DNA from 4 places in the Lactiplantibacillus paraplantarum genome. Region 2 is predicted to be linked to each of the others. Evidence: predicted binding sites of a transcription regulator. Region 2 holds the regulator's gene; each other region holds the start of a gene.

Region 1 (4,439 bases), 1.1 Mb from region 2:
GATAAGCTCTTGTACGTGCTGAATGAGCATATAAATTCCTCCAAATAGATGTGGTGGGGTGCCAAAAACGACAAAAAGGGCGCGAGAATTCGAATGAATTCCTCGCGCCCAGTACAATATCCAGCCATGCTGGACATTGATTTTAGGATGACACTCCTCAAAAAGTCAATGCTTAACAGGCCGAACATCGCAATAAGCGCGCGGTTCGACAACAACAGTTATTCAAAGCATTACTTGTTAATTGAGTCATGTCTGATCCTCCTCTGATTAATTGGCACTAACTATACAAGATATCTTTGCGGTCGTCAAGCAGTGAGTAACTAATTTTGGCGTGACGTGTTACTTGGAATTTACTAAGACTATTATGAGACGAGCATTAGCATTGATTTTTGAGTGTTATCAAAATAATTATTTTAGCGGTGGTGGCGAATCAGCCGATCAAAATTCGCTGCGGTTGGTTTTTGAACCAGTCAGAATTAAGCCTGTTTCGAGAGTTGAGGCCGATTAACATAGTGGACTAGCATCGGCGAATTAATGTCTGCTAAAAATTTAAAACAGCACCACCCTAGTTAACTAAATTAGGGTGGTGCTGTTTAACATTATAATTAAAATGATATTACTTATTCCATAAGTATTTAGCATCAAAATCATTATCGAATGATGATAAGATCTTAGGACCGTCATCGGTAACGACAAGGGTGTGTTCGTACTGACAGCTGAGGCTGCCGTCTAAAGTGCGAACTGTCCAACCGTCATCGGCAGTTTCGCCAGAACGCCAGTCGCCAATGTTGACCATTGGTTCAATAGTAATGGTCATACCAGCCTTCAAACGGGTGCCGTGTCCGGCTTCACCATAATGTGGAACGTCGGGCTTTTCGTGCATCGTTGGTCCAATACCATGACCGATGTATTCGCGAACGACGCCGTAACCCATTTCGTTTTCAGCATAATTCTGAATGGCCCAACCAATGTCACCAATACGGTTGCCAACTACAGCCTGGTCGATACCGAGGTATAGGGCTTTATGGGTCACTTCCATGAGCTTCTTAACTTCTGGCGCTAGTGTACCAGCGACAAAAGCGTGGCAAGAATCACTGAGGTAGCCGTGGTAATTAATGACTGTGTCGACTTTTAATAAGTCACCGTCTTTAACCAAGATATCCTTACTAGGACAACCGTGGCAAATCATATCATTGACACTGACACAAGTTGAGTACTTGTAACCTTCAAAGTTAAGTTCGCCAGGGGTGGCATCGTGCGCGATGATGTATTCGTAAGCGAAGTGATCAACATCCCAAGTCGTAATTCCCGGCTTGATGTAATCTTCAAGGGCATGGAACAAGCCAACCATAATATCACCGGCAGCTTGCATCCCCTTGATTTCGCGATCTGATTTAAGCGTAATCATGAGGTTCCTCCAAAAAATTAATTATATTGTGAAGCTAAAGGATTGTTCTTCTCCAGTATACTGCAAGCATTGTGCTGCGACAAAACGCATTGTTTGCATTTGATATTGGCAGCGCTGTCAGCCAACCGAGATCAAAAAAATATAAAAAAATTGGTACGTCAAAAATGCCAAATTGGCGGGGCATAGTTGGATTGGTTGCGGACAACTTAATATAAAATTGGAATTTTACCCTTTTCATCGGCCAAGATAATGATACAATATATTGTGTTGTTTCGAACGGAAACACTACATGTAGTAGTGCGACGTGACTGGTTGGCCAACTAGACACCTACAACCGCATTTGAAAACGGAAAGAGGAGCATGATTTTGAGTAATTATTTTAAATTCTTATCACACCAACTGAAGGGTTGGCCACAACAAAACTACTATTTATTCTATTTTAGCTTAGGATGTCAAGTAATGACGTTAGTGAGCGCCCCAATCACAGCATTGTCTATTTTAACATTTATTGGAACGACATTGGGTGTTCTTTGTGTGTTAGCCATTAATGCAGCTAAGTCAGTTAATGGGTTATTAGGGGTCATCTCCGCGGCTTGTTTCATTGTAGTTGGTTTTTCAGCTAAGAACTATTTAAGTATCGGAGAACAATTGGCTTACGTTGTGACGCTAGATATTCCGGTGCTACTAAGTGCTAATTGGAACGTCAACATGGTTTCGAAAATTCGGAAATTTACGGGTAAGACATGGGTGATTGCAATTGTTGCAACCCTAGTTGTCTATGCGATTTCGGGCTATCTCATTGGTGCCTTGACCGATGATCCGCGGCCATGGATTGATGCGATTAGTTTTGCGATTTGCTTAACGGCCGGGGTGATTTGCTTCCTTCGGTATAACAACCAATATTTCTGGTGGATTGCCTCTGGTTTGGCACAGATGGTGCTCTGGTTCATCTCGTTCCGTCAAGGTTCCGCGACATTGGCGATGTTCATTAACAGTTCCGTTTATTTGATGAATGATGTTCTGGCCTTTACCGTCTCACCTTGGTATAACAAGCATGAACGTGCTCGGTTGATGGCTGAAGAACAAGCGGCAAGTGATGCTGCCAGTGCGGATGCTAGTGATAATCAGGCATTTGGGTTAAATCATTAAGGGTCAACTGATAAATCTACTGATGTTAATAGCGTTAATATTCTAATAAGACGAGTACTATAATTCTTTTGAATTAGGGTACTCGTCTTTATTTGAATAATCGAATTTACAGAAATTATCAAAATATGCTTTTGTGTTGACATTATTTTTAACAATGTTAAAATTTAATAAATAATATTCAATGAAAGAGGGACGTTATGGACTGGTTTATGAATTTAGAACAAGAAGATCAGGAATTTGTTAAACAACTGGTAATTGCCTCAGGCTCTCTGAAACAACTCGCTAAGATTTATCAAGTAAGTTATCCAACTGTGCGCATGAGGCTAAACACGATTATTCAAAAAATTAATTTTATTGAGGATAATGGTGCCAATACTTTTGAAATGAAGGTTATGAAATTAGTAATCGATGAAAAACTATCGTTAGAGGTAGCAAAGCAGATTATTACTGACTTTAGGGAGGAACAACATGAGTGATTTTAAAGGAATTTTACTTGGTATGTTGGTCGTTGCAGTACTCTATGTGTTAGATCGCTACTTACCAAGGTGGTTTGGCGCTATTCCGGGAGTAGGCTTTTTAGGCTTTATTATTTACATTGTTTTTGCAAAAGAGGTTTCTTTATTATCAATAGTAACCGTTTTGTTAGTTGGTGAAGCAATTCTGAATGGTATCTGGATAGATGCACTTGCGAACCGAAAGAAAAAAATAAAAAAAGAAGTAGCAACAATGAAAGCAAAAGATTTATTGCGAAAATAGGGATATTGATAAAATTAATATGTATAGAACCAATAATTTTAAAATTGTGAAAAAAAGACCTGTCAGCAAATTCAAATCAAAGTTTGTTGACGGGCCTATCTTTTGTATTAGAAGAAATAATCATTTGAGTGCGTACTAACTATTTTAATTTTACGGGTCTACAGGGCAAATCTATTGCTCCAAAGTTAGCTAGAATGCTTGTGGAATCGAATCTTAAAAATGACTGTCGAAATCAGCGTTAAGATCCATGCACAGATGGATAAGATAATAGAATCATGTGTAAGTGCAGACATTTGATAATTTAGCAATACTGTATTAGTGCCTCGTTTAGCGAACACTAATGGGTTGCCAATAGCATTTGTTTTTAGATGTGTCGTTGTTATACCGTTCAGTTTTACTTGGCTATGTTGATAGGTCACTATGGGTAAATAAACAGATTTATTATTGTGTGAATGCCAGGTTAATTTAAGAGTACCGTTATTGATCACTTGCTTATTAAATTGCTTTTTGTTAATAATATTTTTCTCAACTAAACTATAAGGATGCATTTTCAAATAATGTTGAGCATCAATCCTTGTATAAGTTGGTAAATAATCTGGGGTTGATTTCTCAACAGTTTTTACTCCATCACTGAGATTATTAGACCTAAATGCGCGACGAACCTTATCTGCACTGATTTTTTTTTGATTAGTGATTGCGTTAGTTGCACTAATTGGCTGGTCAGAATGCCAGATAGATGCCAAATCTGATACGTTGACGTAAGCATTGAAAGTGGTGAAACAAATCCCCAATATTAGACTTCCTCGAATGCCAGAAATAAAACTGTTGTGCTTATTTAACAGTTCGGTGCAACTGATACTTAATGCAACTAATAAGAATATTGCAGCAACACCTCTCATACGAGAAGGAAATTGTAATAATGTTGTTAATTGTGGAATGGATTTGCTAAGCGCATTCCACAACATTAACCGTGAAGATAAAACTAAAAAGAATATACCGATTAAAGTAAATACCTGGTTGTTTTTCGATGTTTGCTTAAAATGAATAATTGTGTAAATGATTTGGGCCAAAAAAAGTACTGATAAAACTATCCCTAGTTGTGTTTCAGTTTCAGATTGAAATGATA
Region 2 (4,439 bases):
GGTCCAAGACTTCCAGAACAAGGTCTTGGTCTCTGTAATCCATGGTAAACAAAGCGTGTCTTTTGCATCTGTTTTCATTAAACCACTTTTAAACTAAAAGTCAACTATTGATTTTAAGCATCGGGATTGAGTCGTCGATTACGACCGACCATCTCAATCTCACTCGCAAGGTAACGTACCCGTTGCATGATTCGCTGCGCTTTGACTGGTTCTTCGTCACCCTTTTGTGAGAGTGTTAAGTAACCATCTTGCAATTCTTGCATCGAAAAATTGGACGAGAAACAAGTTGGCAATTCCTCTTGCATTCGATACTCCAGAATAACTCCGAGCACATCGTCACGAATCCAGGTCGACGAGGAATCGGCCCCGATATCATCAATCATGAGAATTGGGGCCCGTTTAATCGCATCGACCTTATCTGCCGACGTATTATTGCTAATCGAGCGCTTCATCTCGACCGCAAAACTCGGAAAATGAATCAAGGTCGTATTGAAACCCTTAGCAGCCAACGCGTTCGCCATCCCACCAAGTAAATAAGTCTTACCGACACCAAATGATCCGTAGAGATATAAGCCCCGGTGAAAACGCTTGGGCGCTTGGGTATAGGCATCAATAAAATCAAGTGCTGCCATTAATGCTGTCGCCCGGTCACCATCTTGATCGTACGTCTTCAAGTCTGCCGTCTGAATGTTTTTCGGCATACTAATCGAGCGAACTCGTTGCTGTAATTCATGAGCAGCTTGTTGCTTTTGAAGTTGTGGTGTTGGCTGATAAGCAATGTCAATCAAATGATTACTCATCACTAATGCAGGCTGATACCCCGGTGCTTGTGTCGGTTCATGCCGCGCAATTTTACGTTTCTCTTCACAAAATTCATATAATTTAGCCGCTGAACGTTCTAGCGCATCCGAAGATAATTCGTTTTGATGAGCGGCTAAAAACTGACGAACATCTGGATCTTGGTACACAGCTGTCATTAACGCCTCATACCGATGATTCAAGTTTTTCCGATTCATTAACGTCCGGAGTGTTTCTGAGATATTCTCCATGTTTTAGTCCTCCTTTTCCGAATTTGTCTCAAGCTTTGCTAGTCGATCAGCAAGCTGTTTGCGTTGGGCAGCAGTGATTTGTTTGCCGGTCTGAGCTGGTTGCTTACCACGCTCAGTCTGTTGCTGTTGTTGGGCCCACCTTGGCATAATCTCCTTACGCGTCGGTCGATTGTTCTTGCGCCGTGTCGGTGTTGATTTCGGCTGTTTACGTTGCCTCAAGTATATCAAAGCTGCTTCCGGCGTCGTAATGCCGTGCTGTTGCCAATCATTAGCAACGGTTTCTAGCAGATTACGATTAAGGGCAGCTAACTCCCGATTTTGTAACAAATAGTAGATCACCATGTTGATGACAGCATTAGGCAATACGCCCCGACCAATCAAATCATGGACCAATCGATTCTCACCACTCGTTACAAAACCATGCTTTTCTTGCTTCAAGGCTGTCAAGAACTCATACGGTGCCACTTGTTTGGCATACGTCACGAGTTGCTGCTCAGCCGTTGAGAGTTGCGCTGAAGTCTTGGTATCCTTAATGGCCGAGGTTGCAACCGATACTTCCGTTGCGACTTGTTGACTCGGAACTGCCGGCCGTTCATAGCGCCGCGCAATTAATAGTTTCAATTGATTTTCATCAAACTGACCCGTTGTCAAACTAGCCACTTCGCTGATTAACTTGGCCATCTCAATCTCACTGATGCCGTAGACCCGACTTTCCGTAATGATCAGTTGCCGTGAACTCGCAACCTGTTTGAGATCAACATAGTTCTGCTTCAAGATTTGCCCTAACAGTTGCCAGTCAAAGTCATCGTCACTGAGCACGGGCGAATGGTCTTCGGCCGGTTCATTAGCCGCCAGTTGGGCACGAACTTTTTGCACTGAAAGCGGTGGTGTCGTGACTTTTTGACTATCAACATGAAAGACATCTAAGATATTTGCCGTCACATCTTTAGCAGCCGTCAAATCAATCGGCTGCGCTGAAAAGTCACTGGCAAGTTGCTGATAGCGTAATTCACCAACCGTGTCTAACAATAGGACGCTCAATAAATCATCCGCAAAAAACTGCAACGCCAGTAATGGTGCTTGTAACTGATAAATGTACACAACACCCAATTCGTCTTGCTGATAATAGCTGCGCAACAAGCCAGTTGCTTCTAGCTTGCGCCGAGCCGCTAACACCGCCGGCAAATCAACATTTAAAATACCGAGAAGTTCCGCGTGGCTGCGCCGATTACTTAGTTCATTCTCACTACTCTGCAAGCTGCGTAACGCCGCGTACAAGCTATATGCCAACGGTCCCATCAACGGCAAGTATAATTCCGCCAATACAGCTTGTTGTGCCGCACTGAGCGCTGGTGCTTGCGGGACCACTAATCCAGTCTTGGGCGTTAAGGGTTTATCATTTGGCATGTTGTTCACCATTCTTTTTCACTAATCTTTTTTTCGTTTAGGTGCGTGGGTCGTCTTCGCTGACGGTTTTGCCAGTTTGACCTTATCACGCTCCATCATATCTTGGAGTTCATTCAAGAAGACGTGCATATCCTTGAATTGCCGATAGACACTAGCAAAACGAATGTACGAAATTTCGTCAATATCCGCCAGCTGCTCCATGACGTACTCGCCGATAACTTGGCTCGAAATTTCATTTTCACCCAGTGACCGGACCTTATTTTCAACATCATCAACGACTCCAGTCATGGTTTCCATGCTAACGGGCCGTTTCTCGGCCGAGCGAATAATTCCGCGCAAGACTTTTTCACGATTGAATTCTTCGCGGGCACCATTTTTCTTAATGACTAATAACGGCGTGGCTTCGACCCGTTCAAATGTTGTGAACCGGAACCCGCAGTTTTCGCATTCCCGCCGTCGTCGAATTACGCGACCATCATCAGTTGGTCGACTGTCAACCACGCGGGAGCCATTATGATGACAATGTGGACATTGCATAGACTTCTCACCCCTTGTAACAACTAATAATCAGTTTTTATTTAATTAGTAATAGTTTTCAGCCATTTTAACACGGCAGCTTCAGTTTTATCAATGTTAGCCCCGTTATCAATGACCACGTCGGCTTGGGCGACCTTCTGTGCCAGTGGCATCTGGCTGTCAATTCGCGCTTGGGCCGCCTGTTGTGATAAGTGGTTACGGGCCATTAACCGCTGCAATACCACGGTCGGTGGTGCTGTTACGACCAGCACCTGATCACAAATGTGCTGCCAGCCACTTTCAAACAACAATGGAATATCCAAAATAATTGCGGCCGGTTGGTGCTGATTTGCTGCCACGATTGCTTCGAACATCGCGTATTGAATCGGCAACCGTGTTATTGCGGTTAACGCTTGTAAAGCTTGTGGATCATTGAACACCAACTGCCCGAGCCATGGTCGATTCAGCTGACCGTCTGCTAGTACTGCTTGTTGTCCAAAATACGCCGCAATCTTTTGGGTCGTCGGTTGGCCGGGCCCTTCAACTTGCCACGCGATTTTATCAGCATCAACGATTGGCAACTTGGCCGCTAATAATTTTGAAACGGTCGACTTGCCAGTCGCAATGCCACCAGTCAATCCAATCAATTTTGTCATCCTGACCACCTATAACTGCTGTTCCAGCGGACAAAAATGCGTTCCCCGCTGAGCCACTTTAATCTTCTCAATAATCGTGCCACACCGCTCACAAGGCTCACCCTCACGGCCATAGACGTGTAAGTGATTTTGGAACTGACCGGCTTCACCAAACGCCGTTGAAAATGAATGAACGGTGGTCCCATGGCCTTTGATTGCCATCGCCATTTCATCAATAATGTTTTGGCGCAACGTTGCAATCTCATCGGCGGTTAGCGAATTTGCGGGCCGCATTGGGTGAATTTTGCTCATCCATAGTGTTTCATCCGCATAAATATTTCCGATGCCCGCAAGCTTACTTTGATCCAATAATAATGGCTTGATCATCTTTTTCGACTTACCAAAAGTAGCTGTCATATAGGCCATCGTTAACTGCTCAGCAACCGGTTCCGGGCCAATTGTCTTTAATCCCGCCACCGTGTTTTCTTCACCGGTCGGCACGAGCGTCATTCGCCCGAACTTACGCGTATCGTTATATAGTAAATCGCGATCATCGGTCAGATGAAAGACCACGTGCGTATGTTTACCTTGATCTTCACCACGTGGCACAACGTTGTACTTGCCTTCCATCCGCAAATGCGACACCATCGTCAGACCATTGCTAAAACGGAACAATAAATACTTACCACGTCGATCAATAGTTTGAATCGTTTGGTTGGCTAAACGCTGTTTGAAACTGTCGACATCATTATTAATGATTTTTGGCCAAAACACATCAATGTTAGCAATCGTCGCCCCTTTAACTAGGCGATTCAAACCGCGACGAACAGTT
Region 3 (4,439 bases), 480 kb from region 2:
GATTGTGGGTATCATGGGTGGCCATGCTACCGGCTTAAGTAATTTCACCTATAAAAAGGCACCATTTGTCGGCGGTATTCCAACTATTTTAAGCGTGTTTGTTGTGGCTGGTTTTTCGTTCCAAGGTACTGAATTAATTGGAATTACGGCTGGTGAATCGGCAACACCTGAGAAGAGTATTCCCGCGGCTATCAAACAAGTTTTTTGGCGGATCTTATTATTTTACATTTTAGCTATCTTTGTGATTGCCGCAATCATCCCGTATACGTCGAAAGACTTATTAGGGTCGTCGGCCAGTGATATTGCTATCAGTCCGTTTACGTTAGTATTCAAACGAGCTGGGTTGGCGGCCGCGGCTAGTGTAATGAATGCGGTTATCTTAACATCAGTGCTCTCGGCCGCTAATTCAGGGATGTACGCGTCAACACGGATGTTATACTCATTGTCATTACAAGGCTATGCGCCCAAGACGTTTGGCCGAGTCAATCGGCGAGGAATTCCCGTAATGGCGTTACTGGGAACGACGGTCATTGGTTTGCTAACGTTCTTGTCAAGTTTGTTCGGTGCACGAATCTATATCTTCCTTGTTTCGGCTAGTGGGTTAACTGGGTTTATTGCTTGGTTAGGCATTGCCGTTTCACATTTGCGTTTCCGGAAGGCTTTTGTCAAGCAGGGCCACCAACTGAGTGAGTTACGGTACCATGCGAAGTGGTTCCCCTTTGGACCGTGGTTTGCTTTTATCTTGTGCTTAGTGGTTATTATCGGTCAAGACTTGCATTCGTTTGCCACCCTTGATTGGCAAGCCATTGGGGTCACCTATATGAGCATCCCACTGTTTATCATTTTGTATGTCTATTACAAACTTCGCTATCACACGAAGATGATTCCGTTGAATAAGGTTGATTTAACCCGCAAGCAGCATCATAAAAAATAATGAACTGAGTTAAGCTTTATTGAATGCAAAAGTGCGTTGGCCTATTTAATGGTCAAGCGCATTTTTTTATGGCATCTTTCGTGATTTGAGCTTGACTGACGATAACTTTTGAGATGGTCTAAGCGACCTGGGACGCTGATCGCATATCACTGTGAGGGACGTTTTATAAAGGTGCTTAAAATCTAAGGTCATATTTGAGACTAGTGCTATTGAAATTTCAATTGGCCACCAGATTTAGGATGCGATTCATCGATATTTATGGTAATTTGATAAAGGAGAAATAGCGGAATCATTAAAAATTCGCAAACATGACTTTAAGAATGAGCTAGTCCGGCATGACTATGCTAAGCTGAATTGAGAAAGGCAGCGAGAGAGATGTTAAAGAGAAATTTGGTAACAGGATTAGCGTTAGTGTCATTGGTAGGCGTATTGAGTGGTTGTGGTACTAATCAGACGACAGCTAAGAGCGCCAGTAGTACTAGTGCCAAGACGACCAAAACGCAAACTAAGCGGCAACGCTTGATTAGGGCATTGCCGAAGGGCGTTAAGTCAACGGATAGCGACTTAGTAGTCGTTAATAAGTGGCATAAGCGTTCTGAAATGACGTTTAGCAAGTCAAGTGTTGACGGTATTGAAGTTCGTAGTTCAATTGTCAAACCGTTAGAAGCTTTCTTAGCAGGTGCTAAGAAAGCTGGTTATCCCGCAACTTTGGTCTCAGGTTATCGGTCCGTGGCGTACCAAAAAGAAGTTTGGAATCAATCGATTCAAACTTATGAAAATCAAGGGAAGACGGCTAAAGAAGCCTTGAAGCTGACGAAAGAGTACGTAGCCGTTCCTAGTGGTAGTGAGCATGAGACGGGCTTAGCTGCCGATATCATGAATACACATTGGTATAGTACGCACGGCAATCAGTTGCTATCTTCATCAGATAAGAATAAGGGGCAACAATGGTTGATCAATCACGCAGCGGACTACGGTTTTGTATTGCGCTTTACCAAGGATGGTAAGCAGTCGACTGGGATCGATTATGAATCTTGGCATTTCCGTTATGTCGGTAAGGCCAGTGCCCAATTTATGACCAAGCACAACTTAACGCTAGAACAATACGTTAGTTTGTTACAGGCTAAAGAAAAAGCTGCTAAGTAAAATAAAATGCGATAGCTAAATCAGCATAATACCATGAAAGTACGTTAGGAACTAACTAACGTGCTTTTTTGTTCATGCTGGCCTGTCACAAACGGTGGTTGAAACGTGGTAATCAGTGAGTTTAGTTACTGGGCCATGTTATTCCCGTGTGAATAAGCCTAGAAGTTTTTTGCTGAATTGACTCACCAGATATTGCATTTTGAGACGGGGGTGCGTACAATATGTAGTGTTGCTTTTAGAGATAATCAAAATTTTAACGTGATTAAAAGGAGAGACGCCCCATGCTTGTAATGTCAGGAACAATCGGTGCCGGCAAGACCAGTTTGACGCAGTTAGTGGCCAACCATTTTGGCTCTAAAGCGTTTTACGAGTCAGTTGATGATAATCCCATTTTGCCGTTATTTTATAAGGACCCTAAGAAGTACGCGTTCTTATTGCAAATCTATTTTTTGAATAAACGGTTGGATAGTATTAAATCAGCTTTTGCTAACGATTTGGACGTCTTGGATCGTTCGATCTTTGAAGACTCACTATTGTTCCATTTAAATGGTGATCTGGGTCGGGCAACGAATACCGAAGTTGACATTTATGATTCATTGTTGGATAACATGATGCAGGAATTACCAGAAGCGTCGCACCAAAAGAGTCCAGATTTATTGATTCATATTAATATTTCTTTTGATACGATGCTTAAGCGAATCCAAAAGCGGGGCCGTTCTTACGAACAAATCGATCAAGATCCAGATTTGTATAAATATTATCAGACTTTAAATGAACGCTACACGAATTGGTATGCTAATTATGACCACAGCCCGAAGATGCAGATCGATGGTGATCAACTTGACTTTGTGGCTGATGCGGATGCTCGTAAAGAAGTCATTCGGCTGATTGATGAAAAAGTTGCTAGTTTGGGCTAGTTGCCTTTTTGGAATCAATGTTCTATAGTAGACAGTGAATATTAAACACGGCGCGTTTTAAGTAGACGTTCAGAGAACCGGTGGGTGGTGTGAATCGGTAGTCGAAACTCCGGCGCGACAATGTGGGCAGGCAATACTGCACGGCACGGCCGTTATCCGTTTAAGGGTGGGATTAATCATGATCCTGAACTTGGGTGGTACCGCGAATCGCAGTCTCTTCGTCCCAATTGGGAGGAGAGACTGTTTTTATTTACGATTAAAAGTGAAAAGGAGACGTCGTTATGTTAGATGTTAAGATGATTCGTCAGAATCCAGATTTTGTAAAAGAACAGCTTGGTCATCGGGGTGTTGCTGCTAGTGACATCGATGATTTATTAGCTGCCGATGAACAGCGTCGTGAATTGATCGCCAAGAGTGAGCAATTAAAGTCAACTCGAAACCAAGTTTCAGGCGAAATTTCACAAAAGAAGCGCAATAAGGAAGATGCCAGTGCCGAAATTGCGGAGATGCAAAAGGTTAGTGCGGATGTTAAGGCTTTAGATGAACAACGGCGGACAATTGATGCCCAAGTTCAGGATATGGCTGCACACTTGCCGAATATGCCACATCCAGATGTACCAGTAAGCTTAAAAGAGGAAGATGCCGTTGAGTTACGCCGAATCGGTACGCCACGGCACTTTGACTTTACACCTAAGGCGCACTGGGATATCGGTGAAGATTTAGGAATCTTGGACTTTGAACGTGGTGCAAAAGTTTCAGGTAGCCGTTTCTTGTACTATGTTGGCGATGGAGCCAAGCTGGAACGGGCCGTTTACAATTTCTTCTTAGATCAACATGAAGCTGAAGGGTATACGGAAGTATTACCGCCTTACATGGTTACTGATGAATCCATGTACGGTACTGGCCAATTTCCAAAGTTCAAGGAAGATGCGTTCCGAATCACAACGCAAGATTTAACGTTGATCCCAACGGCAGAAGTACCGTTGGTCAACTATTATCGTGATGAAATCATTCCAGCCGAAAAATTACCAGTTTACTTTACGGCTTTATCACCAGCTTTCCGTGAAGAGGCCGGAAGTGCTGGCCGTGATACTAAAGGCTTAATTCGTTTACACCAATTCAATAAGGTTGAAATGGTTAAGTTCACTAAACCAGAGGATTCATGGGATGAATTGGAGAAGCTAACGAACAATGCGGAATCATTGTTGAAGAAGCTTGGGTTACCTTATCACGTGATTACGTTGACGACTGGTGACATGAGTTTTACGGCCGCAATGACCCACGATTTGGAAGTTTGGTTCCCTGAACAGGATAAATACCGTGAAATCTCAAGTTGTTCAAACTGTACTGATTTCCAAGCCCGGCGTGCACACATTCAGTATCGGGATGACGATGGCAAGTTACAATTCGTGCATACGTTGAACGGGAGTGGCTTAGCCGTT
Region 4 (4,439 bases), 1.3 Mb from region 2:
GAATGCCGGGATAGCCGATTCGCCGTTATAAGCTAAAGTTGTCATGATACCAGTCCTATCTTTCATAAATATCAATTCGTTCAGCAAACTGAACAAGATTCATCTCGATAATAGTCATCAGATGAGTGGTTGAGTTAAATTAATTTTCCCGCACAATGATCTAATTCATGTTGAATGATTTGAGCCGTAAAGTCATTGAATCGTTGCTGCTGGGGTTTGAAATGCTGATCCTTGTACTTTACCGTTATTTGATGATACCGACTAGTTGGGCGTTCACCTGGTAAGGATAGACAACCTTCTTTAGTGTCATAGGCACCATGTTGATCAATAATTTTCGGATTGATCATCGCAATGGCAAAGGGTCCCAATTGGACAACAATAATTTGTTTGTTAACGCCAATCATGTTAGCGGCCATTCCAACACAATTATCGGTGTGAGCGGCAAGGGTATCAAGTAAATCAGTTACGACTTGAGCATCTGCTGGCGTCGCTAAGTCGGCGGGGATACTCAAGGCGGCAGGGTCATGCACAATAGGTCGAATCATTTAATATTCCTCCATTATAGTTATAGGTGGTGTGCTAGTTTGTCATGGTTCGTATTAACTAGTACACCACCTTAGGCTAGTATTCTATTAATTTAATTATAGGGAGCGTTATCCATAGAAGCAAGCTGTTTGCTGGACCGTTAGTGATAAAAAGAGTTGGGAACGAAACTAATTACGCTCAGTTTATTGAGAAAACGTTTCTCAATAAACTGAGCGTAATTTTTCTATCAATATTGTCGAGACGTGCGCCAAATGATGGCTTGCTTCGCTTAAGCCAAATCCGGCAATTATTTCAAATCCAGGAATAATCGGCGAATTTATGTTAATGCTCGCAAACAAATCACCTTTGTCTCGCTCGCTTTCCCACTAATAGGATAATTTAAATGTTGGTGTTAAGGTCCCCGATTTTAATGCTTCATTAGTTGTTGTGGGGATGGTACTGTGATTGGGCTGCCAGTTAGGGTCCTTGATTAGTGTGATGCTGGTTCCTTGATAGTCCAGGGTCAAACTATTAGCGTTGTTCAGGGTCAACTTAACAACATCGTGATCAATTGTAAATGTTGCTTTAGTATCATTTAAGGCCAGATTTGCATGGCGATGAATCGATGCGGAGCCCTTTTGAAACCAAGCAATTTGATGATTAGCATTCAAATATAAACTTGTTGCTGGATTAGTGCTGACCCAGCGGCCTAAAAAATCGTGGGTCGTTACTGATCGGACAGCACTAATTTTGGACGGCGTTGGTTGAACTGTTGTTGATGATGTATCACTGGTTGTAGAATGGCAACCAGCTAGCAGCCCGACCAGCAACAGTCCTCCAATCATTCCCCGTATTTTTTGCATAATTATTCTCTCCTCCGATGCCCACATCCCTCAATGAGGACTTAATATTATTATAGCGAATACGTTGGAGGAGTTAAACTAAATAGTCATAAGTTAATTAGTCTGCAACAATTTGGTTGTGTTCAGCTTAATTTTTAACGAATTAAAATACGGTTTGAGCGCGATGAAAAACTGTGAAAGCAAGGTATGTCAATGTTAATCAGGTAGTTAATGAGATTGATTAAATATTCTTATTTTACTAATATAATGATATAAAAAATAATTTAAAAATATTCGCATGGCGTTCTAAACGGATGATCAAAGCGATTTGGTGTACACAACTGAACATGTCAGTTAAATTAGACCATGGGCAACTTGAGAAAAATGAGCTACTATATATAGTATTGATTCAAACAGAACGTACTATCAATTGTATTCGATCAATGACTTTGAAAAGTGGGGAATTAAAATGCTGACAACGACAACTAACGATATATTAGACCAATTACGGTCACTGACTGTTACCAAGCGGGGTGGCGCTCAAACAAAGTTTCATCCGTATAAAATTGACTTTGTCTTACAACAGTTATTGGCAACTGAAGATGAAGTACGAGTTGTCAAGGAAGCGCTGGTTGCGCATTATCAACAGGCAACTGGTATTGATACGCGGGAATTGCGGACAACGTTGATGCAGATTTTGAATGCTCAGGGGCTAACGACAGCGGCTAAAGCTTATCAGGATTATTTTGATACTGAACAGCAACGTTTCGCAGCAGCAACGAATGTTCAAGGACGAATTAAAAAGTTATTTGAGCGCGATGCTAGCGTAGTGCATGAAAATGCAAATAAGGATAGTACCATTTTTAATACACAGCGGGACTTAGAGGCTGGGGCTGCCAGTCGGGCGATGGGGTTAAAGATGTTACCAGATGTCGTTGCTAAGGCGCACCTGCGTGGTGATATTCATTGGCACGACCTGGATTATTCGCCAGTAACTCCTGAGACCAACTGTTGTCTGATTGACTTTGACGGTATGTTCAAGAATGGTTATAAGATTGGCAATGCGGAAGTTGCTTCGCCACGGTCAATTCAAACAGCCACGGCACAAATGGCACAGATTATTGCCAATGTGGCTTCTTTACAGTATGGTGGCTGTTCTGCCAATCGGGTCGATCAATTACTAGCGCCTTACGCGGCAATCAATTATCAAAAACATATGGCTGATGCTGAAAAGTGGGTGGCAGCAGATCAACGCGAAGCTTACGCGCAGGCTAAAACCAAAAAAGATATTTATGATGCGATGCAAGCGTTAGAATATGAGATTAATACCTTGTATTCATCACAAGGCCAAACGCCTTTTACGACGGTCAACTTCGGTCTCGGGACTAGTTGGATTGAACGCGAAATTCAAAAGGCCATTCTCCAAATCCGAATCAAAGGGCTGGGTAAGGAGCATCGCACTGCTATTTTTCCTAAGTTGATTTTTACGATGAAGCGGGGCTTGAACTTGAGTCCTGATGATTCCAATTATGACATTAAGGAATTGGCAATTGAATGTTCAACGAAGCGGATGTATCCCGATCTTTTGATGTATGACAAAATCAAGGAACTAACAGGGAGTTTTAAAACCCCAATGGGCTGTCGATCCTTCCTACAAGGGTGGCGTGACGAAGACGGGGTTGAAGTAAATTCTGGTCGCATGAACCTCGGTGTCGTGACGGTCAACTTACCGCGGATTGCGTTGGCGGCACATGGCGATCAACAACTATTTTGGGAAATCTTTGAAGAACGCATGACTACTTGCCATGAAGCGTTAGCTTACCGAATTGAACGAACCAAGGAAGCCAAGCCAGAAAATGCGCCATTGTTGTACATGTACGGTGCTTTTGGTAAACGACTACCGGCGGGGGGCAACGTGGATGAGCTCTTTAAAAATCAACGGGCGACCATTTCACTAGGGTATATAGGTATTTACGAAGTCTGTGCGACCTTTTTCGGCCCTGATTGGGAACAAGACGAGCACGCCTTGGCGTTTGCTGAGACTGTGGTGAAAGCTTTGCGTGACAAATGTGCGCAGTGGGCAGCTGAGAGTGGCTATCACTATAGCCTATATTCGACGCCAGCCGAATCATTGACTGACACGTTCTGTCGTGATGACATTGCTAAGTTTGGCCGGATTGCAGATATTACTGACAAGGAATACTACACGAATAGTTTTCATTACGATGTTCGTAAGCATCCGACACCATTTGATAAATTGACGCTTGAAGAACGGTTCCCTCAATATGCATCGGGTGGTTTTATTCATTATTGTGAATATCCTAACCTGACACAGAACCCGAAAGCTTTAGAGGCTGTCTGGGATTGGGCTTATGATCATGTCGGTTATTTAGGAACAAATACGTCGATTGACCAGTGCTTTAAGTGTGGTTTTAAGGGTGAGTTCAAAGCGACTGCTCGCGGTTTTGTCTGCCCTGAATGTGGCAATCATGACCCTAAATATTGTGATGTTGTTAAACGGACGTGTGGTTATTTAGGAAATCCACAACAGCGGCCAATGGTTCACGGCCGCCACGTGGAAATCGCGTCCCGTGCTAAAAATATGTCTCCGGAGATGATTAAGAATGCCGCGCGTTACGAAAGAACCAAACAATCCGATGCCCAAAGAATGGTTGGCAAAGGACTTAAGTGAACAATACGTTGCTGATTATAAGGCATTTAACTTTGTTGATGGTGAGGGGGTCCGGTGTAGCCTGTACTTAAGTGGCTGCCCGTTTCATTGTCCCGGTTGTTACAATGTGGCTGCTCAAAATTTTCATTATGGACAGCCTTATTCGCAAGAGCTAGAAGACCAGATTATTGCGGATCTCAGTCAGGAATATGTGCAAGGGTTAACGTTGCTCGGCGGTGAACCCTTTCTGAATACCCAGGTAGGAATTCGAATCTGCGAACGGGTGCGTGCAGAATTTGGTCACACGAAAGATATTTGGTCATGGTCAGGTTACACGTGGGATGAGCTGCAGCAAGATTCTGAAGATAAACTTAAAATGTTATCGTTAATTGATATTTTAG

Evidence for each region. The regulator NrdR, encoded in region 2, represses ribonucleotide reductase genes. The targets are predictions, from matches to a motif close to ACACNATATATNGTGT.
Region 1: pnuC (nicotinamide riboside transporter PnuC) is a predicted target of NrdR. The motif match lies at 1,661-1,676, and genes of this name have one in related genera.
Region 3: LP667_RS03950 (deoxynucleoside kinase) is a predicted target of NrdR. The motif match lies at 2,295-2,310, and genes of this name have one in related genera.
Region 4: nrdD (anaerobic ribonucleoside-triphosphate reductase) is a predicted target of NrdR. The motif match lies at 1,757-1,772, and genes of this name have one in related genera.

Annotation. Positions count from the first base shown of each region.
Region 1 is NZ_CP032744.1:227,234-231,672, forward strand. Features, by position in the region: gene LP667_RS01030 (PLP-dependent cysteine synthase family protein) at 1-30, opposite strand, end outside; gene map (type I methionyl aminopeptidase) at 617-1,408, opposite strand; gene pnuC (nicotinamide riboside transporter PnuC) at 1,769-2,557, shown strand; gene LP667_RS01050 (DUF2089 family protein) at 2,755-3,033, shown strand; gene LP667_RS01055 (hypothetical protein) at 3,026-3,313, shown strand; gene LP667_RS01060 (hypothetical protein) at 3,499-4,439, opposite strand, start outside.
Region 2 is NZ_CP032744.1:1,304,451-1,308,889, reverse strand. Features, by position in the region: gene dnaI (primosomal protein DnaI) at 114-1,049, opposite strand; gene LP667_RS06250 (replication initiation and membrane attachment family protein) at 1,053-2,456, opposite strand; gene nrdR (transcriptional regulator NrdR) at 2,478-2,993, opposite strand; gene coaE (dephospho-CoA kinase) at 3,035-3,628, opposite strand; gene mutM (bifunctional DNA-formamidopyrimidine glycosylase/DNA-(apurinic or apyrimidinic site) lyase) at 3,638-4,439, opposite strand, start outside.
Region 3 is NZ_CP032744.1:825,747-830,185, forward strand. Features, by position in the region: gene LP667_RS03940 (amino acid permease) at 1-934, shown strand, start outside; gene LP667_RS03945 (M15 family metallopeptidase) at 1,310-2,080, shown strand; gene LP667_RS03950 (deoxynucleoside kinase) at 2,362-2,997, shown strand; gene serS (serine--tRNA ligase) at 3,279-4,439, shown strand, end outside.
Region 4 is NZ_CP032744.1:2,567,416-2,571,854, reverse strand. Features, by position in the region: gene LP667_RS12685 (FAD:protein FMN transferase) at 1-45, opposite strand, end outside; gene LP667_RS12680 (peptide deformylase) at 135-545, opposite strand; gene LP667_RS12675 (hypothetical protein) at 912-1,388, opposite strand; gene nrdD (anaerobic ribonucleoside-triphosphate reductase) at 1,837-4,059, shown strand; gene nrdG (anaerobic ribonucleoside-triphosphate reductase activating protein) at 3,992-4,439, shown strand, end outside.